Regions from separate parts of the Geobacillus sp. PLS 41 genome, predicted to be linked through region 4. Evidence: riboswitches for the same ligand, from Rfam matches in the RefSeq annotation. Region 4 holds a riboswitch; each other region holds the start of a gene.

Region 1 (7,253 bases), 1.6 Mb from region 4:
CCTTGATTACGTCCGTTCTCTTGATCAACGGCGCGTCCATGCCTTGAAATACGAATTCATCAATCGGCAAAACAACCCGCCGTTTTTGCTCGCGCTCGAGAATCGGGCGGATGGGGGCGCCTGATTCCGTCCGATCCGCCGACGAACCACTGCTCTTGCCAATACAAGCAAACAGCCGCCCTTATGAAAAGGACAGCCGTTTTTGCCGCTCCTGCCAAAAGCGGTATGCTTTTCCGTTCCAATAGAAAAACTGCGACGCCGCCCCGCCGGCGCGGACGAGCCGGCGCGCCAGCCGGCGCAGCCCGCGCTGCTTTTTCACCTTGGCATCCGACAAATACAACCCAAGAAGCCCTCGGTGAATAAGGCGGTGAAACTCGCCGTGCGGAAGGGCGCCGACATGGCGGTCGGCCTCTTCGATGAAATGGCAAAGCCGCTCAAGCATCACCGTTTCATTCGGATAGTAAAAGCAAAAGTTTAAATCGCCGCCGTCCCGGTCTTCCTCCTGGTCGATCAAATAGTCGAGCAAAATGTGCAGTCCTTGAATGTACGGAAAATAACCGTCGCGCACTTGTCTCGCCATCTCCGGCGGCAGCGATTCGCCAAACGCATAGGCGACGAGGCAGAAAATGCCGAGCGTCGAACCGGAGCAGGCGGAAAACTCATACCATTCCATCGGCGGCAAGGCGTCTTTGTATTGCGCGAACCATTTCTCCAGCCGCGGCACCCGCTCGCTCGCTTCGACATGTTTATGCACTTGCAAGTCGCAATAATATCCGGCCAATTCATGCAAAAATGGGGCGATCGTCTCATAATGGCGCACCGTCTCGAGCACCTCTTGGCACGTGCGGACGAGCGCCGGCAAATAGCCGCCGTCTTCCTGTTCGCGGCGATGGCGGTAATAGTTCGACGGCTCCGCGCCGATCGTCAAAGCGTCCGGCATCGAATCGTGCAAGGCGCGAAAGTCGAGCGGATCGAGCGAGGTGCTGCGGTCGCACAAATTATCCAAATAATCGCTGATCGTCTGGTAAGCCACGATAAAGCGGATGCAATCCTCCATGTTTTCTCCGGCCAAGAGCGCCAAAATGGAGCCGCCTTCGCAATGGAACGTTTTCGAAGCGATGCTCGCCAAGGCCTGGCGCCGCAATTCCGGGTCGGGAATGCGCTCGGCCTGGCGCCGCCAATAGGCAAGCTCGCGGTGGACAAGCGGAAGCACGTCACGATACACCATTTTCATCAAGGCGATGGGGTTTTTCGGAATGTTCAATCGGCTCACCTCAGGTGCAAACACCATGGTCTCGTCTCCTAGCATTTCCATCTTATCAGCAACCAAAATCGTTTCGCGTCTGAACAGCCTGCGATCTCGTCTTCCAGTATTGCCATCAATGCGGGCGGGGCAAACCATAAAAGGGTTGGCGATGGAATGAAAAAACCGCTCAACAACGGTTCTTCTCACGTTGAGAAGCTTTGTGAAATCGGATCTTCTTTCCCGATCCCAACCACTCATCGGGCGAAACGAAACGTTTTTCACCAATCCCGACCAGGCGCGCTCACTTTCGTTGGCGATTTGGACGCAGCGTTGTACAATACATGGTGAACGATCGATTTTGCAGCAGAAAGGAACGAACGCCCATGATTTACCCATACAAAGGCAAAACGCCGCAAATTGCCGCCTCCGCCTTTATCGCCGACTATGTGACGATCACCGGCGATGTCGTGATCGGCGAAGAGACGAGCATTTGGTTCAATACCGTCATTCGCGGCGATGTGGCGCCAACGGTGATTGGCAACCGGGTCAATATTCAAGATAACTCAATTTTGCATCAAAGTCCAAACAATCCGCTTATCATTGAAGACGGTGTAACAGTCGGCCATCAAGTCATTTTGCACAGCGCCATCGTTCGCAAAAACGCGCTCATCGGCATGGGCTCGATCATTTTGGACCGCGCGGAAATCGGGGAAGGCGCGTTTATCGGCGCCGGCAGTTTAGTGCCGCCGGGCAAAAAAATTCCGCCCAACACGCTCGCCCTCGGCCGGCCGGCGAAAGTCGTCCGCGAACTGACGGAAGACGACATCCGTGAAATGGAGCGCATCCGCCGCGAATATGTCGAGAAAGGGCAGTATTACAAAGCGCTGCAGCAACAGCGGACATCGTGCGCCAACAAAAAAGAGCTGCCGTGATCAGGCAGCTCTTTTTCTTTCATCACTTGTCCGCCAACGCCAGCGCTTGTTCTTTCAACAAGGCGGCTTTGTCGGTGCGCTCCCACGGCAGGTCGATGTCCGTACGCCCAAAATGGCCGTAAGCAGCCGTCTGTTTGTAAATCGGGCGGCGAAGGTCGAGCATTTTGATGATGCCCGCCGGGCGGAGATCGAAGTTGTTGCGCACGACCTCAATCAAAATGTCTTCCGATACTTTGCCGGTGCCGAACGTATCGATCGAAATCGAAACTGGGCGGGCGACGCCGATCGCGTAGGCAAGCTGCACTTCGCATTTGTCGGCCAGTCCTGCCGCGACGATGTTTTTCGCGACATAGCGGGCCGCATACGCCGCCGAGCGGTCGACTTTCGTCGGATCTTTGCCCGAGAACGCGCCGCCGCCGTGGCGGGCGTAGCCGCCGTACGTATCGACGATGATTTTGCGCCCCGTCAACCCAGCATCCCCTTGCGGACCGCCGATGACAAACCGTCCTGTCGGGTTGATGAAATATTTCGTGTTCTCATCAAGCAGCTCTGCGGGCACGACCGGCTTGATGACCTGTTCTTTAATGTCGCGCTCGATTTGCTCTTGCGTAATTTCCGGATGGTGCTGCGCGGAAACGACGATCGTATCGACGCGCACCGGTTTGCCGTTTTCATCGTATTCGATCGTCACTTGCGTTTTCCCGTCCGGCCGCAAGTACGGCAAGACATCCGTTTTGCGCACTTCCGCCAATCGGCGCGCCAAGCGGTGCGCAAGCGAAATCGGCAACGGCATCAATTCTTCCGTCTCATTGCAGGCGAACCCAAACATCAATCCTTGGTCGCCGGCGCCAATCGCTTCAATTTCCTCGTCAGTCATCTGACCTTCGCGCGCCTCAAGCGCCCGGTTCACCCCCATCGCAATGTCCGGCGATTGTTCGTCAATCGACGTCAGCACCGCGCACGTATCGGCGTCAAATCCGTATTTGGCGCGCGTGTAGCCGATCTCCCGGACCGTATCGCGGACGATGCGCGGAATGTCCACGTATGTTGATGTCGTGATTTCCCCGCTCACGAGCACCAGCCCGGTCGTGACGCTCGTTTCGCAGGCGACGCGGGCGTTCGGATCTTTTTCCAAAATGGCATCCAAAATGGCGTCAGAAATTTGGTCGCAAATTTTATCCGGATGTCCTTCCGTCACAGACTCTGAAGTAAACAAGCGGCGTTTGGCTGACATTCGGTTTGTTTCCTCCTCTTGGCATAATGTGGCGACACGGAACTCATTTCCCTTTTTCCCTTCGCAATATAAAAAACCTTTCCTGTAACGGCTGAGGAAAGGTCATGGCAATCGTATTGCTTCCTTTCACTCTTATCGTTCAAGGACTGCGCCTTGCCACAGGTTAGCACCATTTCACACATGTACAGTTGTGACGGTTGCTGGGCTTCATCGGGCCTGTCCCTCCACCGGCTCGGGATAAGAGTATCCGTTCAATGACTTATCTTATCGCAATGGAATCGGCAAAGTCAACTATCAAAATTCATTTTTTATCATTTCCAGCCGAGAAAATTCTTTCCTCAAGGAAATCGACACATTGGGCAAAATAAAGTTTGAAAAACCCACACAATTAGTATGGACTATTAATAAAAATGTGTTATACTATTTTCAAGAGTGATTTCAAAAAGAAGGCAGGTTTTGAATATGGGGATCGCAAACATGACGAATAAGCTTGATGTATTGCTGCAAAAACCGTACGTGCATCATCAACTGTCCGTCGCCGAGCTCGTCGAGAAAGTCCTGCAGCGGAACGAAGGACGGCTGACGCACACCGGAGCCGTCGCGGTCACGACCGGCAAGTACACAGGGCGGTCGCCGAAAGACAAATACATCGTCGAAGAACCGTCAACGAAGCAAACGATCGACTGGGGAGCGGTCAACCAGCCGATGTCTCCGGAGACGTTTGATAAACTGTACGACAAAGTGCTCGACTATTTAATGAAGAAAGATGAACTGTTCGTGTTTAAAGGCTTTGCCGGCGCCGATCCGAAATACCGGCTGCCGATTCAAGTCGTCAACGAATTCGCCTGGCACAACTTGTTCGTCCATCAGCTGTTCATTCGGCCGAACGTCGAAGAGCTCGCCGTGCATGAGCCGCAATTCACCGTCATTTGCGCGCCGAACTTTAAAGCCGACCCGAAAGTCGACGGCACGCGCTCGGAAGCGTTCATCATCATCTCGTTTGAACGGCGCACCGTGTTGATCGGCGGCACCGAGTATGCCGGCGAAATGAAAAAATCGATTTTCTCGGTGATGAACTATTTGCTGCCGGAACAAGGCATCCTGCCGATGCACTGCTCGGCCAACGTCGGCCAGGAAGGCGACGTCGCCCTCTTTTTCGGCTTGTCGGGAACGGGAAAAACGACGCTCTCGACCGACCCGAACCGCCGCTTGATCGGCGATGATGAGCACGGCTGGTCAAACCGCGGCATTTTCAACATCGAAGGCGGCTGCTATGCGAAATGCATCAACCTATCGCGCGAGAAAGAGCCGCAAATTTTTGACGCCATCGGCTTCGGCGCGGTGCTCGAAAACGTCGTCCTCGACGACGCGACGCGGGTGCCGAATTACGACGACGGCACGCTGACGGAAAACACGCGCGCCGCCTACCCGCTTCAGGCGATCAAAAACATCGTCGACCCAAGCGTCGCCGGCCATCCGTCCACGATCGTGTTTTTGACGGCTGATGCGTTCGGCGTCCTGCCGCCAATCAGCAAGCTGACGCGTGAACAGGCGATGTACCATTTCTTAAGCGGCTACACAAGCAAACTCGCCGGCACCGAACGCGGCGTCACCGAACCGGAAGCAACGTTCTCAACGTGCTTTGGCGCACCGTTTTTGCCGCGCCCGGCCGTCGAATACGCGGAAATGCTCGGGCAAAAAATCGCCGAACACAACGTCCGCGTCTTTTTGGTCAACACCGGCTGGACAGGGGGACCGTACGGCGTCGGCAGCCGCATGAAGCTCGCCTACACCCGGGCGATGGTGCAAGCCGCCGTCGAAGGGGAGCTGGACAACGTCGAAACGGTGCAAGACCCGATTTTCGGCCTCGCCATCCCAACCCACGTCCCCGGCGTGCCGGATGACGTCCTGCAGCCGCAAAACACATGGGCTGACAAACAAGCATACGAACAAAAAGCAAAAGAGCTGGCGCAAAAGTTCCGCGCCAACTTCCGAAAGTTCGCCCATATCGACCCGACGATCGAAAAACTCGGCGGACCGCTCGTGTAACAAGAACCCGGCCGGACAGGGAACATCCTGTTCGGCCGGTTTTTCTGTTCTTTCCTCTGCTTTCGTCTCCGACACTGAATCGTTAGACATTTCTGTACGTCGGTCCGTTTCATTCGCCTCAAACAACCAGACTCGAGCAAACGCAATGAGCTTCTGTGTTTTCATTTGCCGCAATGGCCATGAGTTCTGCAAGGAATACGTAATGTCATCAAAAGATGGATGATTAATGAACTTGCGCATTATTTCTAAAGTTTTTACTCCCTGTTTCCCCAAGAATTGTGTTCTTACTTCTATTTCTCCAACTGTTTTCCGCAAATCATTCATATACTTATCACAATTTTTAGTATCATTAAACAAGTGATCAAGATGCATAATTCCTATAGAAACTCCAGCAGCATGATGATATGCTCTGTCTAAAGGCCTTTTGATTTTCAAGATACTCTAAACAGAATAAGGGGGAGGCTTCCATTGCTTCAGTATATCCATTTACCTTTAGCAGATTGTTGAAAATCAACCCGTTTTCCTTCGCTCCATCGTTTTGGGGCGTGGCAAAAAGCCAGTTTCATCAAAGACTGAAGATCTGATTTTTGGTTCATTTTGACTATTCCATCACCAGTCGTTTCGATGATCAAAGAGAGGATTGAGGTCATGAAAAATAAAACATTTCATTTCCTTTGGATCGGACAATCTTTCGCGAATTTCGGAGATGTGTTCTACATTGTTTCCGTTGTCTCTTACCTATATCATTTGACATCGAAAGCCATGGCTGCCGCATTAGTCCCTTTTTTCGTTACATTGTCGTTATTTATTAGCGGAATCGTCGCACCGATATTTTTCGAAAAATATAAACTAAAAACGTTATTGTCCTACGGACAAATGTGTAAAACATTTCTGCTGCTTTTTCTCTCGCTGTTTTTGCACTGGGGTGCGGAACATTACACTGCGATCGTTTATGTTTTTGTATCATTGATCGCTTTTTTAGATGGGATCAATAATCCGATTAAAAACTCCCTCGTTCCTTTTATCGTTTCCAAGGAGGAAATCTTGAAAGCCAACAGTTTTGTAAACACGTTAGACCAATTCATCAAACTTAGCGCATGGCCGATTGGGAGTTTGATTGTCAGTGTAGGGTCGCCGTTCCTTTTAATCAATATCACCTTATTGTTCTATGTCGTCTCAAGCATTCTCATGTTTCTGTTGCATATACAAGAACATACAAAGAAGAAGACGGCTCAAGGCAAAGGCCTAAAGAACTTTCTCCTTTCGATCAGTCTAGGATGGGAATACACTTGGAGAAATGTGCACGCTAAATCGATTAGCTTCATGTCATTTTTTGAAGGAATCGGAAATGGGGTCTGGATTTCGGCCATCCTTTATATGTATGTGAAAGAACAATTACATGTAGGAGAGGAATGGTGGGGATATATTAACTCTGTTTTCTTTGGCGGCATGGTGATAGGGGGATTGTTAAGCGTTAAGTTTAGTCAATCGGTTGAAAAAAATCAGCAATTTTTTGTATTGTTTGGCCCGTTTTGTATCGCTATTGTCACACTGTTATTTGGCACAACGACGCACGGTGCGCTGGCGCTTATGTATTCCACCCTGTATGGGATCATCGAACAATGGAAGGTGATTTGCCTTCAGACGATTCTGCAAAAAAATGCCCGGATGGACGCTCTGCCTCATGTTTTTTCCGTGCAGGGAGTCATTAGTTCCGTAACGTTCGGGATTTCCGCCTTATTGATGAGCTTTATAGCCGATGTTTACGGGATTCGCTTTTCGTTTTATTTGT
Region 2 (7,253 bases), 230 kb from region 4:
CGGGCGGCATCGACAAGCGATGGCGGCAGCTCCTCCAGCGCGTTGAAAATCGGCAGCACCATAAACGGAATAAAAATGTACACAGAGACGAACACAAAGCTGAAATCGGTGAACAACAACTGCCGCGCCCCGAGGCCGATCGCCTGCAAAAAAGCGTTGGCCAGTCCATATGTGCCGAACAGCCCTAAAAACGCATACACCTTCAGCAGCAAATTCACCCACATCGGCAAGATGAGCAACAACAGCCATAACTGCTTGTGCCTCGTCTTCGTCAGCCAATAGGCGGTTGGATAGCCGATCAACAATGACACAAGGGTAATCAAAAACGCGTACCAAAACGAATACGCCATCATTTTCAAATAAATGGGCGTCAACACGTTTTCATAATTCGCCACTGTCCAATGTCCGTCTATATCCAAAAACGATTCATATAATAAAAAGACGATCGGAGCGATGACAAACAACACCAACCAAATGCCATAAGGGATTAAATACCAGTTTCGCCACGCCCGTTCCGTCATGCGCCCTCATCCTCCCTTTCGACTCGCATGACGTGAATCGCTTCCGGTTCAAAACGAAGGCCGACCGTTTCCCCGACTTCGGCCTTTTTCGTCGAATGGACAAGCCATTCGTTGCCGTTTTCGTCATAGCCGCAAATTTCATAATGGACACCGCGGAATAAGAGCGAATCGACGCGGATGACGATCTGCCCGTCTTCCGGCGCCGCGAGCTCCAAATCTTCCGGGCGGATGACGACATCGACCGGTTCGTTTGGCGCGAAGCCGCGGTCAACACACGCAAACTGTTTGCCGGCAAATTCGACGAGGAAATCGTCGATCATGCGCCCTGACAAAATGTTCGATTCGCCAATGAAATCGGCGACGAATCGATTGACAGGCTCGTCGTAAATGTCTTTCGGCGTCCCAAACTGCTGAATTTTTCCTTTATTCAGAACAAAAATGTAATCGGACATCGCCAATGCTTCTTCTTGATCATGCGTGACAAAAATAAACGTAATGCCCAATCGACGTTGGAGCTCACGCAATTCATACTGCATTTCCGTGCGCAATTTCAAATCCAAGGCTGACAGCGGTTCATCCAAGAGCAACACCTCAGGTTCATTGACAATCGCCCGGGCAATGGCGACGCGCTGGCGTTGGCCGCCGGACATCTCTTGAATGCGCCGGCGCTCATAGCCTTCCAAGTTGACAAACCGGAGCGCTTCCCTCACTTTCTCGCGAATGTCGGTTTCTTTCATTTTTTTCACGCGCAAACCAAACGCAACGTTTTCAAACACATCGAGATGAGGGAACAACGCATAGTCTTGAAAAACAGTGTTGACTTGCCGTTTGTTCGGCGGGACGTTTTGAATCGGCTTTCCATGGAAATAAATCGTTCCTTGCGTCGGTTCGATAAACCCGGCAATCAGCCGCAAAATCGTCGTCTTCCCGCACCCCGACGGCCCAAGCAGCGTATAAAACTTCCCGCGCTCCATCGCAAAACTCACATCATCCAATACGACCGTGCCGTCGTATTCCTTCGTCACTCGCTCGAAGCGGATGATCTCTTCCCCGTTCACTTCCAGCCCCCCGTCTTCTTCATCTCCATCATTCCTAATTAGAACATAGAGACAATGAAAGTGCAATGACAAAACGATCGTTGAACGGTCTTCCCACCCATGCCAATGCTTAAGAAGCGAAAAATGGTCGATGATGCAATTGATAAGGCAACATACCGCCCGTTTTCCTCTCTTACAAGACATAATCAAGGTATTGAAAAATAAATCCAATTAAAAATCTAATATTTTTGCCTCTATCGGCTCAAACGTTTCTATGTGAACATGGTAAAAACCAATTTTTTCTATTATAATATATCTATGAATTCTGTTAGGGAGGAATGAAATTGAAAAGCATCAAACCCGGCCGCGGTCCGTCGATGCAAGGACTCTTCGGCAGCATCGCCGCTGTGTTGTTCGGCATCTTTTGGATGGTGATGGCATTCTCCATCACCGCGGACTCGCCGTTTCCCGCCGCCCGCTTTTTTCCGTTTTTCGGCCTTGTCGTCATCGCCATCGGCGTATTTCAAGCGTTTTACCATTACAAAAATGCGACGGGAAAACAACGCATGTCCTTATTGGACATTGTCGACAGCGAGGAAGAGCCCGACCCGCTGAACGTCCGATTTGGAAGCCATAAACAGCCAAACAAGCATTGCCCTCATTGCGGCGGGCATGTGCAGCACAATTTCCAATTTTGCCCCCAATGTGGAAAAGAGCTTCTCCGTTGATCCGAGAAATTCTTTTTTGAAATTTCCTCGCTTCACCGTATTGAATAATTTCGAAAAATACATTAAATTATATAGTAATCATCAAAACGCTGCCGCACAATTGCATACGGACATTCTTATCAAGAGAGGGGGAGGGACTGGCCCGGTGAACCCTCAGCAACCTGGCCGCGGCCAAGGTGCTAAATCCAGACAGGCGGAAGCCTGGAAGATAAGAAGAAGCGAATGAAAAGTCTTCTTCTTATAGAAGGCTTTTTTCTTTTACTACGGAGAAACGGGGGAATCGAACGTGGGATTGCTGGATAAGTTGAAAGAGCGCATTCTCATCGCCGACGGGGCGATGGGAACGCTTTTATATTCGCACGGCATTGACCGTTGTTTTGAAGAATTGAATCTATCCAATCCAGATGAAATCGTCCATATTCATGAAGCGTATATCGCCGCGGGCGCCGACGTCATTCAGACGAATACATACGGCGCCAACTATGTGAAACTCGCGCGCTACGGCTTGCAAGACGAGGTGCCGGCGATCAATCGCGCCGCTGTAAGACTGGCGAAGCAAGCAGCCAATGGGCGGGCGTACGTGCTCGGGACGATCGGGGGGCTGCGCACGTTAAACAAAAGCGTCGTCACGCTCGAAGAAGTGAAACGGACGTTTCGCGAGCAGCTGTTTGTCCTGCTGGCTGAAGGAGTCGACGGCGTGCTGCTCGAGACGTATTACGATTTGGAAGAGTTGGAGACGGTGCTTGCCATCGCGCGCAAAGAGACGGACTTGCCGATTATCGCCCATGTGTCGCTCCATGAAGTCGGCGTTTTGCAAGACGGCACGCCGCTCGCGGACGCCCTTGCCCGCCTAGAGGCGCTCGGGGCCGATGTCGTCGGACTGAACTGTCGTCTCGGTCCATATCATATGCTTCGGTCGCTCGAGGAAGTGCCGCTGCCGAAGCAGGCATTTTTGTCGGCGTATCCGAACGCGAGCCTCCCGGATTACCGCGACGGCCGGCTTGTCTATGAAACGAACGCGGAATATTTTGAAGAGGCGGCCAAAGCGTTCCGCGATCAAGGGGTGCGCTTGATCGGCGGGTGCTGCGGCACGACGCCGAAACATATTGAGGCAATGGCAAAGGCGCTCGCCGACCGGACGCCGGTGACGGAAAAAACGGTGAAGCGGCGCACGGCATCTGTATCGGTGCAAGCCGATCGGCCCGCGCCGACTCCGCTTCCCGAGCTCGCCCGCACGCGCCGCTCGGTCATTGTCGAACTCGATCCGCCGAAGCAACTCGGCATTGACAAGTTTCTCGCTGGGGCGAAAGCGCTCCATGACGCCGGCATCGACGCGCTGACGTTAGCTGACAACTCACTTGCCACGCCGCGCATCAGCAACGCCGCCGTCGCCACGATCGTGAAAGAGCGGCTCGGCGTCCGCCCGCTCGTGCATATTACGTGCCGCGACCGCAATTTGATCGGCTTGCAGTCGCATTTGATGGGGTTGCATACGCTCGGCATCACCGACGTGCTCGCCATTACCGGCGACCCGTCGAAAATCGGCGACTTCCCAGGAGCAACGTCGGTGTATGATTTATCATCGTTCGATTTGATCCGCTTGATCCGCCAGTTTAACGAAGGGCTGTCGTACTCGGGCAAACCGCTTGGGCAAAAAACGAACTTCTCGATCGGCGCTGCGTTCAACCCGAACGTCCGCCATTTGGATAAAGCAGTTGAGCGAATGGAGAAAAAAATTCAATGCGGCGCCCACTATTTCTTGACCCAGCCGATTTACTCGGAAGAGAAAATCGTTGAAGTGCACGAAGCGACCAAGCATCTTGACACGCCGATTTACATCGGCATTATGCCACTTGTGAGCGCGCGCAACGCCGACTTTTTGCATCATGAAGTGCCGGGCATTACGCTCTCTGACGAGATTCGCGCCCGCATGGCGGCGTGCGGCGGCGACCCGGTGCAAGCAGCCAAGGAAGGCATCGCTATCGCCAAATCGCTCATTGACGCTGCGTTTGATTTGTTTAACGGCATTTATTTGATCACGCCGTTCTTGCGCTACGACATGACGGTCGAGCTTGTCCGCTACATTCATGAAAAAGAAGCGGCCGCCAAAGAAAGGAAGGTTGTTCATGGCTAACGTCACCTTAGAACAGCAACTGCAAAGAAAAATTCTTGTCATCGATGGCGCCATGGGCACGATGATCCAAAGCGCCAACCTATCGGCCGCCGACTTTGGCGGCGAGGCGTATGAAGGGTGCAACGAATATTTGACCCTCACCGCCCCGCATGTCATCCGCCGCATTCATGAAGCGTACCTAGAAGCCGGTGCTGATATCATTGAAACGAACACGTTCGGAGCGACACGCATCGTGCTTGACGAATATGGCCTCGGTCATTTGGCGCTTGAGCTGAACATCGAAGCGGCCAAACTCGCCAAACAAACGGCTGAGTCGTTCTCCACCCCGGACTGGCCGCGCTTTGTCGCCGGTTCGATGGGGCCGACGACGAAAACGTTGTCGGTGACCGGCGGCGCAACGTTTGAAGAACTCGTCGCCGCCTACGAAGAACAAGCGCGCGGACTGCTCTTAGGAGGCGTCGACCTTCTCCTACTCGAGACGTGCCAAGATACGCTGAATGTCAAAGCCGGTTTTCTCGGCATTTCGAAGGCGTTTGAAGCGGTCGGCCGCCGCGTGCCGCTCATGATTTCCGGCACGATCGAACCGATGGGCACGACGCTCGCCGGGCAGGCGATCGATGCGTTTTTCATCTCGGTGCGCCATATGAAGCCGATCGCCGTCGGCTTAAACTGCGCAACCGGTCCGGAGTTTATGACCGACCATTTGCGCACGCTCGCCTCGCTCGCTGACACGGCGGTCAGCTGCTACCCGAACGCCGGTCTGCCGGATGAGGAAGGCCACTATCATGAAACGCCGAATATGCTGGCAGAGAAAATCCGCCGCTTTGCCGAAAAGGGATGGATCAACATCGTCGGCGGGTGTTGCGGCACGACGCCGGATCATATCCGCGCCATTGCCGAAGCGGTGCGTGATCTCCCGCCGCGGGCGATTCCGTCTTCGTTTGATGTCCACGCCGTTTCCGGCATCGAGGCGCTCATCTATGATGAAACGATGCGTCCGCTCTTTGTCGGCGAGCGGACAAACGTGATCGGCTCGCGCAAATTCAAGCGCCTCATCGCCGAAGGGAAATACGAAGAAGCGGCGGAAATCGCCCGCGCCCAAGTGAAAAACGGCGCCCATGTCATCGACATTTGCCTCGCCGACCCAGACCGCGACGAACTCCATGACATGGAGCAGTTCGTCCGCGAAGTCGTGAAAAAAGTGAAAGTGCCGCTTGTCATCGATTCAACCGACGAGCGCGTCATCGAGCGCGCCCTCACCTACTCGCAAGGGAAAGCGATCATCAATTCGATCAACTTGGAAGACGGCGAGGAGCGGTTTGCGAAAGTCGTTCCTCTCTTGCACAAATACGGCGCCGCTGTCGTCGTCGGCACGATCGATGAACAAGGAATGGCGGTCACCGCCGAACGGAAGCTGGAAATTGCCTTGCGTTCGTATGACTTGCTCGTTAACCGCTACGGGGTGCCGGCGCGCGACATCATTTTCGATCCGCTCGTCTTCCCGGTCGGCACCGGTGATGAGCAATACATCGGCGCGGCGAACGAAACGATCAAAGGCATTCGCCTCATTAAAGAGCAACTGCCGGAGTGCTTGACGATGCTCGGCATCAGCAACGTCTCGTTCGGCTTGCCGCCGGCCGGGCGCGAGGTGCTCAACTCCGTCTTTTTGTACCATTGCACGCAAGCTGGGCTCGATTATGCGATCGTCAACACTGAGAAGCTTGAGCGGTTCGCCTCGATTCCGGAAGAGGAAGTGCGGATGGCCGAAGCGCTTTTGTTTGACACGAGCGATGAAACATTAAACACCTTTATCGAATTTTACCGAAGCAAAATCACCGCCGCCAAGCCGGCTGAGGAGAACTTGAGCCTTGAAGAGCGGCTCGCCCGCTACGTTATTGAAGGGTCGAAAGACGGGCTCATTCCCGATTTGGAAAAGGCGCTTGAGACCTACTCCGATCCGCTGTCCATCATCAACGGTCCGCTCATGGCCGGCATGGATGAAGTCGGGCGGCTGTTCAACAACAACCAGCTCATCGTCGCTGAAGTATTGCAAAGCGCGGAAGTGATGAAAGCAGCGGTCGCCTTTTTAGAGCCGTATATGGAAAAGAAAGAAGGAAGCACAAAAGGAAAAGTCATTCTCGCCACCGTCAAAGGCGATGTGCATGACATCGGCAAAAACTTGGTCGACATCATTTTAAGCAACAACGGCTACGAGGTGATCGACCTCGGCATTAAAGTCGCTCCGCAGCAACTCATTGAAGCGGTGCGCGAACATCAGCCGGACATTATCGGGTTGTCGGGCTTGCTTGTGAAATCGGCTCAACAGATGGTCGTCACCGCCCAAGACTTGCGCCAAGCGGGCATCTCGACCCCGATTTTAGTCGGCGGCGCCGCCTTGACGCGCAAATTTACCGAAAACAAAATCGCACCCGAATACGACGGCGTTGTCTTGTACGCGAAAGACGCCATGGACGGGCTTGCCCTTGCCAACCAAATCCAGCAGGGCGAGATTGACTACAAGAAAAAAGAAACGGCCGAAAGCGAGCCAACGCGGCAAACGACGGTGGTCACAGCGGTTAAATCGACCGTCTCGACCGACGTTCCCGTCTACATCCCGGCCGATCTCGAGCGCCACGTGCTAAAAAATGTGCCGCTTGACCACGTGTTGCCGTACGTCAACTGGCAAATGGTGCTCGGCCACCACCTCGGCTTGAAAGGAAAAGTGAAACGGCTGCTTGAAGAGAAAGACGAAAAAGCGTTGGCGTTAAAAGCGGTCGTCGACGAACTGCTCGCCGAAGCGAAAGAGCGCCGCTGGATTCAGCCCGCCGGCGTC
Region 3 (7,253 bases), 1.5 Mb from region 4:
GCTTGTTAAGCGCTGACATTCCGGAAGAATACGGCGGTTTGGGCCTAGATAAAGTCAGTTCGGCCATCATTGCGGAAAAAATGGCGCCGGCCGGCGGTTTTGCCATTTCGCACGGGGCGCACGTCGGAATTGGCTCGCTGCCGATTGTGTTGTTTGGCACGGAAGAACAAAAACAAAAATATTTGCCGTATTTAGCGACCGGCGAAAAAATCGCCGCCTACGCCTTGACGGAGCCTGGCTCGGGTTCGGACGCCCTCGGCGCGAAAACGACGGCGAGATTAAACGCGGAAGGCACGCATTACATTTTAAACGGCGAAAAACAATGGATCACCAACTCCGGTTTTGCTGATGTGTTTGTCGTCTATGCAAAAGTCGACGGCGAACATTTCACCGCGTTCATCGTGGAACGCGACTTCCCGGGCGTTTCAACTGGTCCGGAAGAAAAGAAAATGGGGATTAAAAGCTCGTCGACAAGAACGCTCATTTTGCAAGATGTGCCGGTGCCGAAAGAAAACGTGCTCGGTGAAATCGGAAAAGGCCATGTCATCGCCTTCAACATTTTGAACATCGGCCGCTACAAGCTTGGGTTAGGGGCGGTCGGCGGCGCGAAGCGGGCGCTTGAAATCACGCTCAAATACGCCAATCAGCGCCAGCAATTCAAACGGCCGATTTCGCAGTTTACGTTGACGCAGGAAAAATTCGCGACGATGGCGTCGCGCCTGTATGCCGCCGAAAGCTCGGTTTACCGCACGGTCGGCTTGTTCGATGAACGGATGGGCCTGCTTGATGCGGAAAAGGCGAAAGATGGCAAAGAAGTGGCGAAATCGATCGCCGAATATGCGATCGAATGCTCATTGAACAAGTTTTTTGCCACGGAAGTGCTCGATTACATCGTGGATGAAGGCGTGCAAATCCACGGCGGGTACGGCTTTATGCAGGAATACGAAATTGAGCGCGCCTACCGCGATTCGCGCATCAACCGCATTTTCGAGGGGACGAACGAAATCAACCGCCTTCTCGTGCCGGGCATGTATTTGAAAAAGGCGTTAAAAGGCGAGCTGCCGCTCTTCCAAAAAGCGCAGCAGCTTCAGGAAGAACTGATGATGATGGCCGCCGAAGAGCCGGGGACGGGCGCGCTGGAACAAGAGAAATACTTGGTGCGCAACGCGAAAAAAATCGCCTTGATGGTCGCCGGTTTAGCGGCGCAAAAATACGGCCAGCGCATTGAAGAAGAGCAAGAAGTGCTCGTCAACATCGCCGACATCGTCTCGAACATTTATGCGATGGAATCAGCGCTTTTGCGCACGGAAAAAGCGATTCAGGCGAGCGGTGAGGAGAAAAACAAACAAAAATTGCTGTACACGCAAATTTTCTGCCAAGAGGCGTTCAATGAAATTGAAGCCCATGCGAAAGAAACGCTCGTCGCCGTCGAACAAGGAGACACGCTGCGGATGATGCTCGCCGCTCTCCGACGGCTGACGCGCCATACGCCGATCAACGTGATCGCGAAAAAACGCGAAGCGGCCGCCGCGCTCATTGAAGCCGAACGGTATATTGTGTGATAATGGGAAGTGCCAGGCGTTTGCCTGGTGCTTCTTATTTGTTTGCCACACAGCGGAAATGAAAGGGAGGAGTGAAGATGGCGCTCACGCTCTATTGGTATCCAAAATGCGGAACGTGCCGGAAGGCGAAAAAATGGTTGGATGAACACGGCATTGAGGTGCAAACGGTGCATTTGGTCGACGAGCCGCTGACGAAAGAGCAGCTCGCCCGTTTGCACCGTCAAAGCGGGCTGCCGCTCAAAAAATTTTTCAACACGAGCGGGATGAAATACCGCGAGCTTGGCTTGAAGGACAAGCTCGACCGCGCATCGGAAGACGAGATGCTCGATTGGCTCGCCTCGGACGGGATGTTGGTCAAACGGCCGATTTTGACGGACGGCGAGCGGGTCGTCGTGGGCTTTCGCGAACAAGAATACGAGGCGTTTTTCGCGGCGGGGACATAAAAAATTTTTTGCAAAATCGGGTGAATTCAGTGAGTTTTTGCGGAAAATCGGTTATGATGAAAAGGAATATACATTTTGTCGCAATGGAGGGATACGATGAACACGCCGAAAGAACTTCGCTATACAAAGGAGCATGAGTGGGTGCGCGTGGAAGGAGAGAACGTGCGCATCGGCATTACGGATTACGCCCAATCAGAGCTTGGCGACATCGTCTTTGTCGAGCTGCCGGAAGTCGGCGCAGAGGTTACGGCGAACGAGCCGTTCGGCAGCGTTGAATCGGTGAAAACGGTCTCGGAATTGTATGCGCCGATCAGCGGCACGGTCGTTGAAGTGAATGAGGCGTTAAATGACCATCCGGAGTACGTGAACGAATCGCCGTATGACAAAGCGTGGATGATCGTCGTCAAACCGAATGATTTGAGCGAAATCGACAATTTGTTGACGGCGGAACAATACGAGGCGATGATCAACGAAGGATAAACGTTCCTGCAATCTTCGCTTCGATTCGGGCACTCTATACATACCGGAATTTGATTGAAAAAAGGGGTGCTCGCGATGGCGCTGCAAACGACGCGCATAGATGTCACGGACCGGATCATCGGCAAACTGAACGGCCGCTCGCTGGAGTTGTACGAGGAAGGAGAGCTCATCGGGCGCCTTCCGCTTCCGGCGGCCGTCCCGTTGAAAAAGGGGTATACCGAACAAAACGGAAGAATTTACAAACAGGTGACCGCTACCGTTGAGCCGGACCAAAAATATGTCGATTGCGACGGGGAAGCGGGCTGGTGTTGAAAGGCAACGGTGGATGGCCGTTGCTTTTCATTTTCAACATTTGGCCGGCGCAAGACATACAATAATAGTATCCTCATTTGAAGTTAGGTGGGTCGGACATGCGACGCGTGGAAAAAGTGATCATCGTCGAAGGGCGATCAGACAAGCAAAAAGTGGCGGCGGTGCTGAACGAACCAGTCGTCATCGTCTGCACAAACGGCACGATCAGTGATGCGCGCCTTGAGGAGCTGGCCGATGAGCTGGAAGGATGCGATGTATACGTCTTGGCCGATGCCGATGAGGCGGGAGAAAAATTGCGCCGGCAGTTTCGCCGCATGTTTCCAGAGGCGGAGCATCTTTACATTGACCGGGCGTATCGCGAAGTGGCGGCCGCTCCGCCTTGGCACTTGGCGCAAGTGCTGTTGCGCGCTCGTTTCGACGTCCGCATCGAATCGCTCATGAGGGGAAGAGGCGAGTGAAAGCGATCGACCGAAACGATGTCATGCGAGTGGTGGAAGTCGAGCCGCTTCTGGCCCTTTACTTGTATACCCCGCTGTGCGGCACGTGCCAGCTGGCGCGGCGGATGCTCACGGTGGTGGAGCAGTTGTTTCCGGCGCTGCCGTTTTACGAAACGGACATCAACTATATCCCTGAGCAGGCCGTTGCGTGGAAAATTGAAAGCGTTCCTTGCCTGCTTCTTTTTAGGGACGGAACGGTCGCAGGCAAGTGGTATGCCTTTCATTCCGTTCCGTATTTGTACGAAGTGATTCAAGCCTGCTTGCCGTCCCGATGATTCGCCTTTTTTTGACGCTGTTTGACACATTTCTTGGGAAATGACAAAAACGGCGCTCGTTCGTCAACGGGTTGTCGAGATTTTTGTAAAGGATTTCTCCTCTTCAGGTGGAAGTGAAAAAAATAAAAATGGGGAGGGGATATCCATGGAAATGCGTGAATTAGTTGGGCAGTTCGTGGAACGGATGCAAGTGTTGCGCCATTTGGTGCCGATTTTGCCGGATGAGCAGCTGTATGTTCGGTTTGAAAGTGATGACGAAACCGCCTTGCTGTTGATCGGCAAGGAATCAGCCGCTAGAGGGATGGAAAACGATGAACGGAAAACATTGACGGTGCGCGGTTCCAAAGAGGCGCTCGCGTCCCTGCTGAACGGCGAACTGAAGCTGCAGCAGCTCGTCCGGCTGCGCGAAGTGCATGTATCGGGAAGCTTTCGTCATCTGTTGCTGCTTGAGTCGCTCCTCCATTTGGCTAAGCCTTATCGGGACGTCGGATAAAAAAGATGTTGACACGCTTCGACAGACAATGATACAATCACATTCGTAGTCAATTGAATAGGCGATTGTTGCGCTCTTATCAAGAGAGGTGGAGGGATGTGCCCAATGAAGCCCGGCAACCGTCAGCGCATGTGCTGAAATGGTGCCAATTCACACAAAGCGGCCTGCTTTGAGAGATAAGAGACGGAATGGTGCACAATACCTTTCTGTTCTCTGCGGGCAGAAAGGTTTTCTTTTTGCGCTCTGCCGCTTGGGGAGGAAGGTGAAACGATGATTACACTCGAACAAGTGACGAAAATCTATCAAGCGGCCAACGGTTCGGTCACGGCAGTCGACAATGTGTCGCTTGAGATTCGCGAAGGAGAAATTTTCGGCATTATCGGCTACAGCGGCGCTGGGAAAAGTACGCTCATCCGCTTGCTCAATGGGCTCGAGAAGCCGACGAGCGGCCGGGTGGTCGTCGCCGGGCGCGATATGACGCGCGTGAAAGGGCGGGAGCTGCGCAAGGCGCGCCAAGAAATCGGGATGATTTTCCAGCATTTCAACTTGCTTTGGTCTCGCACAGTCAGGGAAAACATTGCCTTTCCGCTTGAAATTGCCGGCGTCCCGAAAGAGGAGCGGAACAAGCGGGTGGATGAATTGATCGAGCTTGTCGGCCTTTCCGGGCGCGAGGATGCCTACCCGTCGCAGCTGAGCGGCGGGCAAAAGCAGCGGGTCGGCATCGCCCGGGCGCTCGCCAACAACCCGAAAGTCTTGCTGTGCGACGAGGCGACATCGGCGTTGGACCCGCAGACGACCGATGCGATTTTGGACTTGCTCGTTGACATCAACAAGCGTCTCGGGCTGACGATTGTGCTGATCACCCATGAAATGCACGTCATCCGCAAAATTTGCGACCGCGTTGCGGTGATGGAAAGCGGCCGAATCGTCGAGCAAGGCGAAGTGCTGCATGTGTTCCGCAACCCGCAGCAGCCGATTACGAAACGGTTCGTCAAGCAGCTGATCGAGCCCGAGGAGACGGAAGAGGCGATTTCCCATTTGTTTGGCCAATACCCGAGCGGGCTGATCGCGCAGCTGACGTTCGTCGGCGCGGCAGCCGGAAAGCCGCTCATCACCGAAGTGGTGCGTCAGTTTGCCGTCGATGTCAACATTTTGCAAGGGAAAATTTCGCAAACCCATCAAGGCGCCTATGGGGTGCTGTTTGTGCACCTCGACGGGGCGAGGGATGAAATCGACCGGGCGCTTGACTATATTCAACGCCAGCAAGTAGCGGTGGAGGTGATTCACGATGCTCGCTAACCTCCTGCCGAACGTGCAATGGGAGACGATGTGGGCGGCGACGGTCGAGACGCTGTATATGACGGGAGTGGCGGTGGCGGCCACTTTCGTCCTCGGAATCGTTCTTGGCTTGCTTCTATTTTTGACAGCGAAGGGCAACCTATGGGAAAACCGGTTTGTCAATACAGTGATTGCTGCGTTTGTGAACATTTTCCGCTCTATTCCGTTTATTATTTTGATCATTTTGCTCATTCCGTTTACAACATGGCTCGTCGGGACGATGCTTGGCGCCAATGCGGCGCTGCCGGCTTTGGTCATTGGGGCCGCGCCGTTTTACGCCCGCATGGTCGAAATCGCTCTTCGCGAAATTGATAAAGGCGTCATCGAAGCAGCCCAAGCGATGGGCGCCTCAACGTGGACGATCATTTGGAAAGTGCTGCTGCCGGAGTCATTGCCGGCGCTTGTCTCCGGCATTACGGTGACGGCGGTGTCGCTCGTCAGCTATACAGCGATGGCTGGAGCCATCGGCGCCGGCGGGCTTGGGAACTTGGCGTATTTGGAAGGGTTCCAGCGCAACCATAACGATGTGACATTTGTCGCAACCGTATTGGTGTTGGTCATTGTATTTATCATTCAGCTGATCGGTGACTTTGTCACTTCGAAAATCGATAAACGATAAAGGGGGAAACAACTGATGAAGAAATGGTTGGGTGTGTTGCTCGCCGCCATTCTCGTGCTCGCTTTGGCGGCATGCGGCGGCAACAATAACGACAGCGCGGAAGGCGGCAAAGACGGCAAATTGGTGAAGTTGAAAGTCGGTGCGTCGAACGTGCCGCATGCGGAAATTTTGGAAAAAGCGAAACCGATTTTGAAGAAAAAAGGCATCGACTTGGAGATCATTACGTTCCAAGATTACATCTTGCCGAACAAAGCGCTGGCTGAGAAGCAAATCGACGCAAACTATTTCCAACACATTCCGTATTTGGAATCGCAAAAGAAAGAGTACGGCTATGATTTCGTCAACGCCGGCGGCATTCATATCGAGCCGATCGGCTTATACTCGAAAAAATACAAAAGCATTGAAGAACTGCCGGACGGCGCGACGATCATCATGAGCAACTCGGTCGCCGACCATGGCCGCATTTTATCGATGCTGCAAGAAAAAGGGCTCATTAAATTGAAACCGGGCGTCGATAAAACGAAAGCGACGGTCAATGACATCATCGAAAATCCAAAGCATTTAAAATTTAAGGCCGATGTCGACGCCGGGCTTCTGCCGCAAATTTACAAAAACGGCGAAGGCGATGCGGTGCTGATCAACGCCAACTATGCGCTTGACGCCGGTTTGGACCCGGCGAAAGACCCGATCGCCGTTGAGTCGCCGAAAAACAATCCGTATGTGAACATTATTGCGGTGCGCAAAGGCGATGAAAACCGGAAAGAAATCAAAACGCTTGTCGAAGTGCTGCAATCGAAAGAAATCCAAGATTTCATTAAAGAAAAATACCACGGCGCCGTCATTCCAGCGGCGGAAAACAATCAATAACGGGAGCGTTTCGCTTCCGTTTCTTTTTTGTCCCCAAAAAGCCGCTCCCCTTAAACGAAAAGAAAGCAGCAAAGGTTAAAACGATTCTGAATCCGAGGGCGCCGCGGCCGACCTGTTTCTCCGCTCTTCATCGGCCGTTCAAACGCGCCAGTACGGCGGCGAGCATAACGATGATGACGCAGTTTTGCAGGACGATCACAGCCGTTAAGCTGAAGGCGCCGTCTCCCTGTTCACCGAGGGTGTTGCCGATGATGATCCACGTCAAAAACGAAGCGAAAGCGGCTGTTAAGGCAAAGACAACCCAACGAATCAATCGCATTTCCCCCTTTTGTATTGATGATGGAAGTTGAACAGAACAGGCGGTTTT
Region 4 (7,253 bases):
GGTTTTCGAAATTTCAAGCTGGGTGAGCGAACGGACCGGTCCGAGGACGCGGACGTTTTCAATTTTCCCTTTCGGCCCTTCGACCGTCACCGTTTCCTTGGCGGCGAACTGGCCAGGCTGCGACAACGGCTTGAGCACCGTCAGCTCGGCGCCTTCGCCAAACAGCGCCGCCATGTGTTCTTTTGATAAATGAATGTGGCGATTCGATACCCCTACTGGAACCATCAATGGTGATCTCTCCTTTTTTGCTGGCTATGGTATGTTCTTTATATAACGTATCCATTTCCGGCAAAATTAAAGAGGCCGACCTCGCGTCAGCCCCTTGTTTTTGCCCCATATCCTAATTTTTTCAGCAGCGCAATCGCCTGCTCTTTTTCTGCCGCCGTCAGCGCCGAAACCGTTTCGTGAATTTTTTCCGCATGCTCGGGAAATACGCGTTCAATAAACCGCCGCCCCTCTTCTGTAATGGACGCGTACGTGACGCGCCGGTCCTTTTCGCAGGCGCGGCGGACGATCAATCCTTTGTTTTCCAGTTTGTCAATGACGTAGGTGATGCTCCCGCTCGCCAGCAAAATTTTTTCGCCAATTTGCTGGAGCGGCTGATCCCCTTTATGGTATAACAATTCTAACACGGCAAATTCGGTCGGATTGACCCCGAATGAGTGGATTGATTTGTTCACTTGGTCGCTTACGGCGCGGTAAGCCCGCGACAATACGATAAACAACTTTAGCGATTGCTCGAGTTCTTGCTCTTTTTGTTCCATGCCATCCAACCCTTTGCATTTAACCATTTCTTACTTGCATTATACTTGAACAGCAAACAGGCAGGCAACCGTTTTTGCCAGGCGCTGGTCCATTTTTCTCGCCAGCGGCCGTTCCTTTCGCTATGATAATTTTGTTATAGGGCAGCGCTTGGGCGATTGTCACATTTGTGGAAACGGCGCATATGAAAAAATAAAGGCTGATGAAGGGGGAATTGGATGAACGGGGTATTGACCGGCAGTGTGCTGTCCGCCTTATCGACCGGACTTGGCGCTGTGCCGATTTTGTTTATGGCCAAATCGCTCACCCACCGCTGGCGCGATGTGCTCCTCGCGTTTTCAGCCGGCATTATGATGGCGGCCTCGATGACAAGTCTTATTCCCGAGGCCCTGCGGTCCGGCGGTTTTGAGGCGCTCGCCATCGGATTGGCGGCGGGGGTGCTCGTGTTAACGTTGCTTGAGATGACCGTCCCCCATATCGACTTGGAGCATACGAAAAGCGGCTTGCAATTCGACGAAAAGGCGATGCTCATCATCGCCGCCATTGCGATGCACAATCTCCCCGAAGGGCTGTCAGTCGGGGTGAGCTACGCCTCAGACGGCGCTTCGCAAATCGGCAATTTGATCGCATTGGCCATCGGCTTGCAAAACGCGCCGGAAGGATTTTTGGTCGCCTTGTTTTTAGTCAATCAGCAGATTGGCCGCTTTAAAGCGTTTGTCATTGCCACGTTAACCGGCGCGGTCGAAATTGTGACGTCTTTGCTCGGCTTTTATTTAACCTCTCTCTTCCGCGGCCTCGTTCCATACGGGTTGGCGTTTGCCGCCGGGGCGATGCTGTTTATCATTTACAAAGAGCTCATTCCCGAAAGCCATGGCGATGGAAATGAACGGACATCGACGTACGCGTTTATTGTCGGCATTTTGTTTATGATTTTTCTAACACAATCGTTTTAACGAAAACAACCCCGCTGCCTGTATATAAGCAGCGGGGCGTTCATTGTTATTGGACGGCTTCCTCTTTTTCTTCATATGGATGAGCGACCCAGCCGGACGGGTCGATAAACAAGCGCACCGCAACGACCCGACGGTCATCCATGAGCGTAAAGTAATGCGGATTCCCTTCCGGCACGGAAATGACGTCGCCGGCTTCAAGCTCTACATCAAAATAGCCGGTTTCTTTGTCGCCTTTGATGATGAAAATGCCATGGCCGGCCGTAATGGCGCGCACTTCATCTTCCGTATGGATGTGCACTTGTTCAAATTTTTTCAGCAACTCATCCAAGTTCGGCGTCGCGTCGGACAGAGCGACGATATCCCACGTTTTGTAGCCGCGGCGCGCCGCTAAATCTTCAATTTCGTCTTTGAACGTCGCTAAAATTTCATTTTTTTCTTCATCTGTCAGAACATATTTATCGCGCAAATGCTCCGGCAGTTTCGTGATGTCCCAATGTTCATACAACACCCCTTGACTGTTCAAAAACGCGCGCACATTGTCTTCTCCTTCAATCACTTGGCCCGTTTTTCTCACTTTGATGACTGCCATTGTTCACATCCTCCTTTGGAAAAATGTATATGGATTAGCCAACCGGCAGGCCGGCCCGCTGCAAAAGCAGCCGCTTCACCTGCCAGCGGAACAAAAACTCCCATGCCTCCAAATGTTTTTTCGCTTCAAACGCTGTACGCCCCCAGACCGTGATGCCATGGTTTTGGATCAACACGGCGCCGGCGTCGCCATGGATATAGTTCGCAAACTCCCGAGCGAGCGTTGGAATGTCGGCGTAATTGTCAATGATCGGGATGCGCACGGCGGCATTTTCTTCCCAAATGCCGAACGCCTTGATGATTTCCTGGCCGGAAAAGACCGCTTCCCCGTTTTGCGCATACAGTTCAGAAATCAAGTTGTTGTCGACCGTATGAACGTGCAAGACGCAGCCGGCATTCGTCCGTCCGTAAATTTCCGCGTGCAAGAGCGTCTCGGCCGAGGGCTTCAAGTTTGTTTCCTCCGCCGGTTTTCCGGCGGCGTCAACGAGCAGAAAATCCTCATCCGTTTGCTTCCGCTTATCCTTGCCGCTCGCTGTCACCAAAAACGTCAATGGGTCGTCCGTCACCTTGATCGACAAATTGCCGCTTGTCGCGAAAAACCAGTCGCGGGCGGCGAGCTCAGCTTTCACTTCCGCGAGCTCGTTCCACTTTTTCACGACAATGCTCATACGATCACCTCCATTCGCTGCAACGCATCAATCACGTCAAAAAACGTTGCAAACGGCGCATGCGGCAAGCCGAGCTCTTGGCATTTTTGGAGCAGAAAATCGCGCGCCATCACGTAATCCGCTTGCTTCGCCACCGCTAAATCCGTAATCGAATCGCCAATGACGACATGGTATCCGTCCGGGCGGGCAAGCTTGCGAAGGAGCGATGGCTTGCAGCAGCCGCAGCCGTTTTGGCACTCACCGTCGCACGCATGCGGCCATGTGATGCGGATCGTCTCACCGCTGAAATCGGAGCCGTTGCAAAAAATGCGCTCCGGTTCAATGAGCCCTTCAAGCAGCGGATAGACAAAAAAGTCGATGCCGCCGCTGACGATATAAAGCGGAATGCCTCGCTCTTTCGTAAACGCGACAAACTCTCGGAATCCCGCGCGCAACCGAGCGGTGCGCCGCAGGAAATCCACAATTTCATCCTTCAACGTGGACGGAAGGAGGGAAAACATCTTCCCCACTCCTTCCTGAACGGAAATGCGCTCAGCGAGAATGTCGTCTTTTAACGCCTCCCACTCCGGCGGGGCGAACTGTTTCATAATAGCGATGATGTTGTCGTTTTCCGTAATGGTGCCGTCAAAATCACAAAAGAGAACGAGCTGTTTCGTCATGCTTCCACCTCAACGACGCCCCAGCGGTCGATCGCTTTTTGCAGCGCTTCGTTTTCTGCAGCCGCCGCACGAAGCGGACGGCCGGCCAACACCGCGTCGATCGCCGCGCGAAACGCCTTTCCGCCGCCGATCGCCCCGTCCGGATGGCCGTGAATGCCGCCGCCGGCGTTGACGATGGTGTCAAGGCCGAAATCGCGGATGATGAGCGGCACCAATCCCGGGTGAATGCCGGCCGACGGCACCGGAAACGCCCGGGCAAACGGCTCTTGGTCGTCGGTGAGCGCCCTTGCGATGCCAAGCGCCTGCTCACGCTCCAAGGCCACGCTGCCATACGGCGACGGGAACAGGACAAAGTCGGCGCCGGCGAGCCGCAAAAGCTTTCCAAGCCAAAGCGAAGGCGCCACCCCATAAAATTCAGACGGCGTAACAGCGCCGCTGAACGCCGGGTGAGCCATAATCGGCACCACAATCTCCTCATCCTCGCGCAACGCCTGCAACACGTCAAGCCCATAAGCGAAGACGTTAAACAACAGCACATCAGCGCCAAGCTCGGCGGCTCGTTTCGCTTTGTCCTTTAACGCAAACGTTTTGCCGGTCAAGTTGACGGCATACAACGTCCGCTTGCCTGTTTGTTCGTACACTTCCTGAAGCGCCGCCTTGCCCTCGGTGATCCGCTTTTCAAACGGAAGAAGTTCGCTGTCAAACAAAATTTCATCGTCTTTGACCAGGTCAACGCCGCCGAGCGCCTGTTTTTTCAATTCCGACGTCAAGTACGCCAAATCGCGGCCGATCATGCCTTTAAAAATGCTCATCAACAGTGGGCGGTTATGCACCCCGACTCGGTCGCGAATGCCGTCGATGCCAAAGCGCGGCCCAGGAAACTGTCGCTTCCATTCATCCGGAAACTCTAAATCAAGCAGCCGCACTTCACCGTCGAGCGACAGCTTGCCGAACGTCGTGACCAACAATGCCGGCAAATCGGCGCTGAAGTTGACTGTCGGGTAGGCGATTTTGACGATCGCCCGCTTCAGCCGCTTGCCGAAATAGGCGTTTACCCGCTCGCTTTCGCCAAGCTCGTCAATAGCGACGACTTCCCCTTTATGTTTGCGAAGCTGCTCCTGCTCCAACGCCGGCAAGTCGGTCCACGTGCCGATCGTCAAGCCGAGCGCGATCCCTTCCGCCTTTTTCCGAATGTCTGTTTCATCATGAAGCAAATACGTTGCCATCACTGCACTCATCGTTCATCCCTCTCAATCTCGAAATAAAAACGCCTCTTCATAAGAAGAGGCGTCACTCATCCATGGCGCTCTTCTTATCTCTCAGCGTTTCCGCTGCAAGAATTAGCACCGTGCTTGGCGCGCGCCAAGCCGGTTGCCGGGCTTCATTGGGCTCGTCCCTCCGCCTGCTCTTGATAAGAAAGCCTGCTCGTTTATGCACTTGTCAAACAATTGGCAAATTTACTTTGAATTATGACATCGCCGATTGGCGTTGTCAATCATTTTTCAAAAATTTTTTTCGAACAATCCAAGGCGGCCGATCCGCTCCGCCGCTTCGCGAAGCCGCGCTTCATCGGTCAACAATCCAACGCGCACATACCCTTCGCCGTGTTTTCCAAAACCGATGCCTGGGGCGACGGCGACGTGCGCCCGCTCAAGCAACAGATCGGCAAATTCGGCGGATGATGCGCCTTTTGGCAACGGAAGCCAGGCGAAAAATGATCCAGACGGCGCCGGCGCTTCCCAGCCGATCGCGCAGAGCGCAGCGATGAACGCATTGCGGCGCGCCTCATACAATGCGACCAACTCCGTGACACAATCTTGCGGACCAAGGAGCGCCGCGGCGGCCGCTTCCTGGATGGCGCCGAACAAGCTGACATACAAATGATCCTGCAAAAGCTCAAGCGCCCGAATGATCCGCTCGTTGCCGACGGCAAACGCCACACGCCAGCCGGCCATATTGTATGTTTTCGAAAACGTATAAATTTCGACGCCGACGTCTTTCGCCCCATCGGCTTCCAGGAAGCTGACCGGTTTCCGGCCGTCAAAGCCGATCGCCCCATAAGCGAAATCGTGCACGACGGCAATGCCGTGCTTGGCGGCAAACGCCACCGTCTCCGCGAAAAATTCCTTTGTCGCCGTCGCACCGGTCGGATTGTTCGGATAGTTTAAAAACATGAGCTTCGCTCGGTCGGCGACCGACTCCGGAATGGCTTCGTAATCCGGTAAGAATCCGTTTTCCGAAGAAAGCGGCATCATCTCCATCCGCGCGCGGGCAAGCGCGATCCCCGACCAATAGTCCGGATAGCCCGGGTCCGGGACAAGCACCACATCGCCCGGGTTGACGAGGCAAAGCGGCAGCTCGACAAGCCCGGCCTTGCCGCCGAACAAAATGGCGACTTCGCGGTCTGGATCGACGTTCACCCCGTATTCACGCGCGTAAAACGCGGCAATGGCTTCTTTCAAAAAGAAGTAGCCTTGAAATGGCGAATATTTATGGTATTTCGGATTGGCCGCCGCCCGCTGCATCGCCTCGACGATATGCTTTGGCGTCGGCTGATCCGGGTTGCCTTGCCCTAAATTGATCACGTCGCATCCGGCCTTGATTTTCTCCCCGACTTTTGCGACAAGCGAGGCGAAAAATTGCTTTGGCAGCTGCTCAAGCAGCTCGGAAAAAGGAATTTCCATCGTCATCGCCCACACCTTCTTAAAAAATTCTTGAAATTCTAGTGCAACATCATATATCGTAAAAAGCAAAATGTAAAGCAAAATTTTTTCGAGGTGAAAACTCATGACGATCCGCATCGCCTGCCTCCAGCTTGATATTGCATTTGGCGATCCAGCAAAAAACGAACAGCAAGCCGAACAGGCCGTGGAATCCGCTGCCAAAGACGGCGCTGACATCATCGTGCTGCCAGAGTTATGGACGACCGGCTACGATTTGACGCGCCTGGATGAAATTGCCGACGAAGGCGCCGAACGGGCGAAGGCGCTCGCTTCCCGATTGGCGCAAACGTACGGCGTCCATTTCGTCGCTGGTTCGGTCGCCAAAAAAACAGCCGCCGGCGTGACAAACACGATGATCGTGGCCGACCGCCATGGCCAAATCGTCGGCGAATACAGCAAACTCCATCTGTTCCAATTAATGGATGAACATTTGTATTTGCAGCCGGGAAGCAGCTTAGGCTTGTTTTCGCTCGACGGGCTTGCATGCGCCGGGGTCATTTGCTATGACATCCGCTTTCCGGAGTGGATTCGCGCCCATGCGTTGGCCGGAGCGGAAGTGCTGTTTGTCGTCGCCGAATGGCCGCTTCCCCGCCTGCACCATTGGCGGACGCTCTTGATGGCGCGGGCGATTGAAAACCAATGCTACGTCGTCGCCTGCAACCGGGCTGGCCGCGACCCGAACAACGTCTTTGCCGGCCATTCGCTCGTCATCGACCCATGGGGCGAAGTGATCGCCGAGGCGGACGAGAAGCCGGGCATTCTCTCGGCCGACATCGATCCCGCACTCGTTGCGGACGTCCGCGCACGCATCCCGGTGTTTGCCGACCGCCGGCCGCACGACTACGAAGCGGCAAAAAATTTTTTCAAAACGTATTGACAATCGATTGATCGACCATGTAT

The links. Region 4 has a riboswitch for S-adenosylmethionine ahead of mtnW (2,3-diketo-5-methylthiopentyl-1-phosphate enolase). Riboswitches for the same ligand answer to the same signal wherever they lie in the genome.
Region 1: linked by a shared signal. The riboswitch ahead of metK (methionine adenosyltransferase) and the one ahead of mtnW (2,3-diketo-5-methylthiopentyl-1-phosphate enolase) in region 4 are both predicted to bind S-adenosylmethionine.
Region 2: linked by a shared signal. The riboswitch ahead of ACVX3G_RS16660 (bifunctional homocysteine S-methyltransferase/methylenetetrahydrofolate reductase) and the one ahead of mtnW (2,3-diketo-5-methylthiopentyl-1-phosphate enolase) in region 4 are both predicted to bind S-adenosylmethionine.
Region 3: linked by a shared signal. The riboswitch ahead of ACVX3G_RS05305 (methionine ABC transporter ATP-binding protein) and the one ahead of mtnW (2,3-diketo-5-methylthiopentyl-1-phosphate enolase) in region 4 are both predicted to bind S-adenosylmethionine.

Annotation. Positions count from the first base shown of each region.
Region 1 covers NZ_CM151395.1:1,227,065-1,234,317, reverse strand. The annotation lists gene mnmM (tRNA 5-(aminomethyl)-2-thiouridylate-methyltransferase MnmM) at 1-124, shown strand, start outside; gene ACVX3G_RS06145 (tetraprenyl-beta-curcumene synthase family protein) at 182-1,291, opposite strand; gene ACVX3G_RS06140 (gamma carbonic anhydrase) at 1,630-2,178, shown strand; gene metK (methionine adenosyltransferase) at 2,201-3,412, opposite strand; SAM riboswitch class I at 3,542-3,656, opposite strand; gene pckA (phosphoenolpyruvate carboxykinase (ATP)) at 3,875-5,461, shown strand; gene ACVX3G_RS06125 (MFS transporter) at 6,110-7,253, shown strand, end outside.
Region 2 covers NZ_CM151395.1:3,327,780-3,335,032, forward strand. The annotation lists gene ACVX3G_RS16645 (ABC transporter permease) at 1-521, opposite strand, end outside; gene ACVX3G_RS16650 (ABC transporter ATP-binding protein) at 518-1,579, opposite strand; gene ACVX3G_RS16655 (DUF7577 domain-containing protein) at 1,903-2,286, shown strand; SAM riboswitch class I at 2,400-2,501, shown strand; gene ACVX3G_RS16660 (bifunctional homocysteine S-methyltransferase/methylenetetrahydrofolate reductase) at 2,573-4,420, shown strand; gene metH (methionine synthase) at 4,413-7,253, shown strand, end outside.
Region 3 covers NZ_CM151395.1:1,076,999-1,084,251, forward strand. The annotation lists gene ACVX3G_RS05270 (acyl-CoA dehydrogenase family protein) at 1-1,562, shown strand, start outside; gene ACVX3G_RS05275 (arsenate reductase family protein) at 1,640-2,005, shown strand; gene gcvH (glycine cleavage system protein GcvH) at 2,102-2,485, shown strand; gene ACVX3G_RS05285 (YusG family protein) at 2,561-2,797, shown strand; gene ACVX3G_RS05290 (toprim domain-containing protein) at 2,896-3,255, shown strand; gene ACVX3G_RS05295 (thioredoxin family protein) at 3,252-3,569, shown strand; gene ACVX3G_RS05300 (hypothetical protein) at 3,715-4,062, shown strand; SAM riboswitch class I at 4,136-4,245, shown strand; gene ACVX3G_RS05305 (methionine ABC transporter ATP-binding protein) at 4,333-5,361, shown strand; gene ACVX3G_RS05310 (methionine ABC transporter permease) at 5,351-6,019, shown strand; gene ACVX3G_RS05315 (MetQ/NlpA family ABC transporter substrate-binding protein) at 6,035-6,886, shown strand; gene ACVX3G_RS05320 (hypothetical protein) at 7,014-7,205, opposite strand.
Region 4 covers NZ_CM151395.1:3,094,710-3,101,962, forward strand. The annotation lists gene ACVX3G_RS15480 (phosphate propanoyltransferase) at 1-225, opposite strand, end outside; gene ACVX3G_RS15485 (MarR family winged helix-turn-helix transcriptional regulator) at 315-764, opposite strand; gene ACVX3G_RS15490 (ZIP family metal transporter) at 981-1,715, shown strand; gene ACVX3G_RS15495 (1,2-dihydroxy-3-keto-5-methylthiopentene dioxygenase) at 1,762-2,304, opposite strand; gene ACVX3G_RS15500 (methylthioribulose 1-phosphate dehydratase) at 2,339-2,971, opposite strand; gene mtnX (2-hydroxy-3-keto-5-methylthiopentenyl-1-phosphate phosphatase) at 2,968-3,630, opposite strand; gene mtnW (2,3-diketo-5-methylthiopentyl-1-phosphate enolase) at 3,627-4,868, opposite strand; SAM riboswitch class I at 4,940-5,048, opposite strand; gene ACVX3G_RS15515 (pyridoxal phosphate-dependent aminotransferase) at 5,133-6,320, opposite strand; gene ACVX3G_RS15520 (carbon-nitrogen family hydrolase) at 6,418-7,230, shown strand.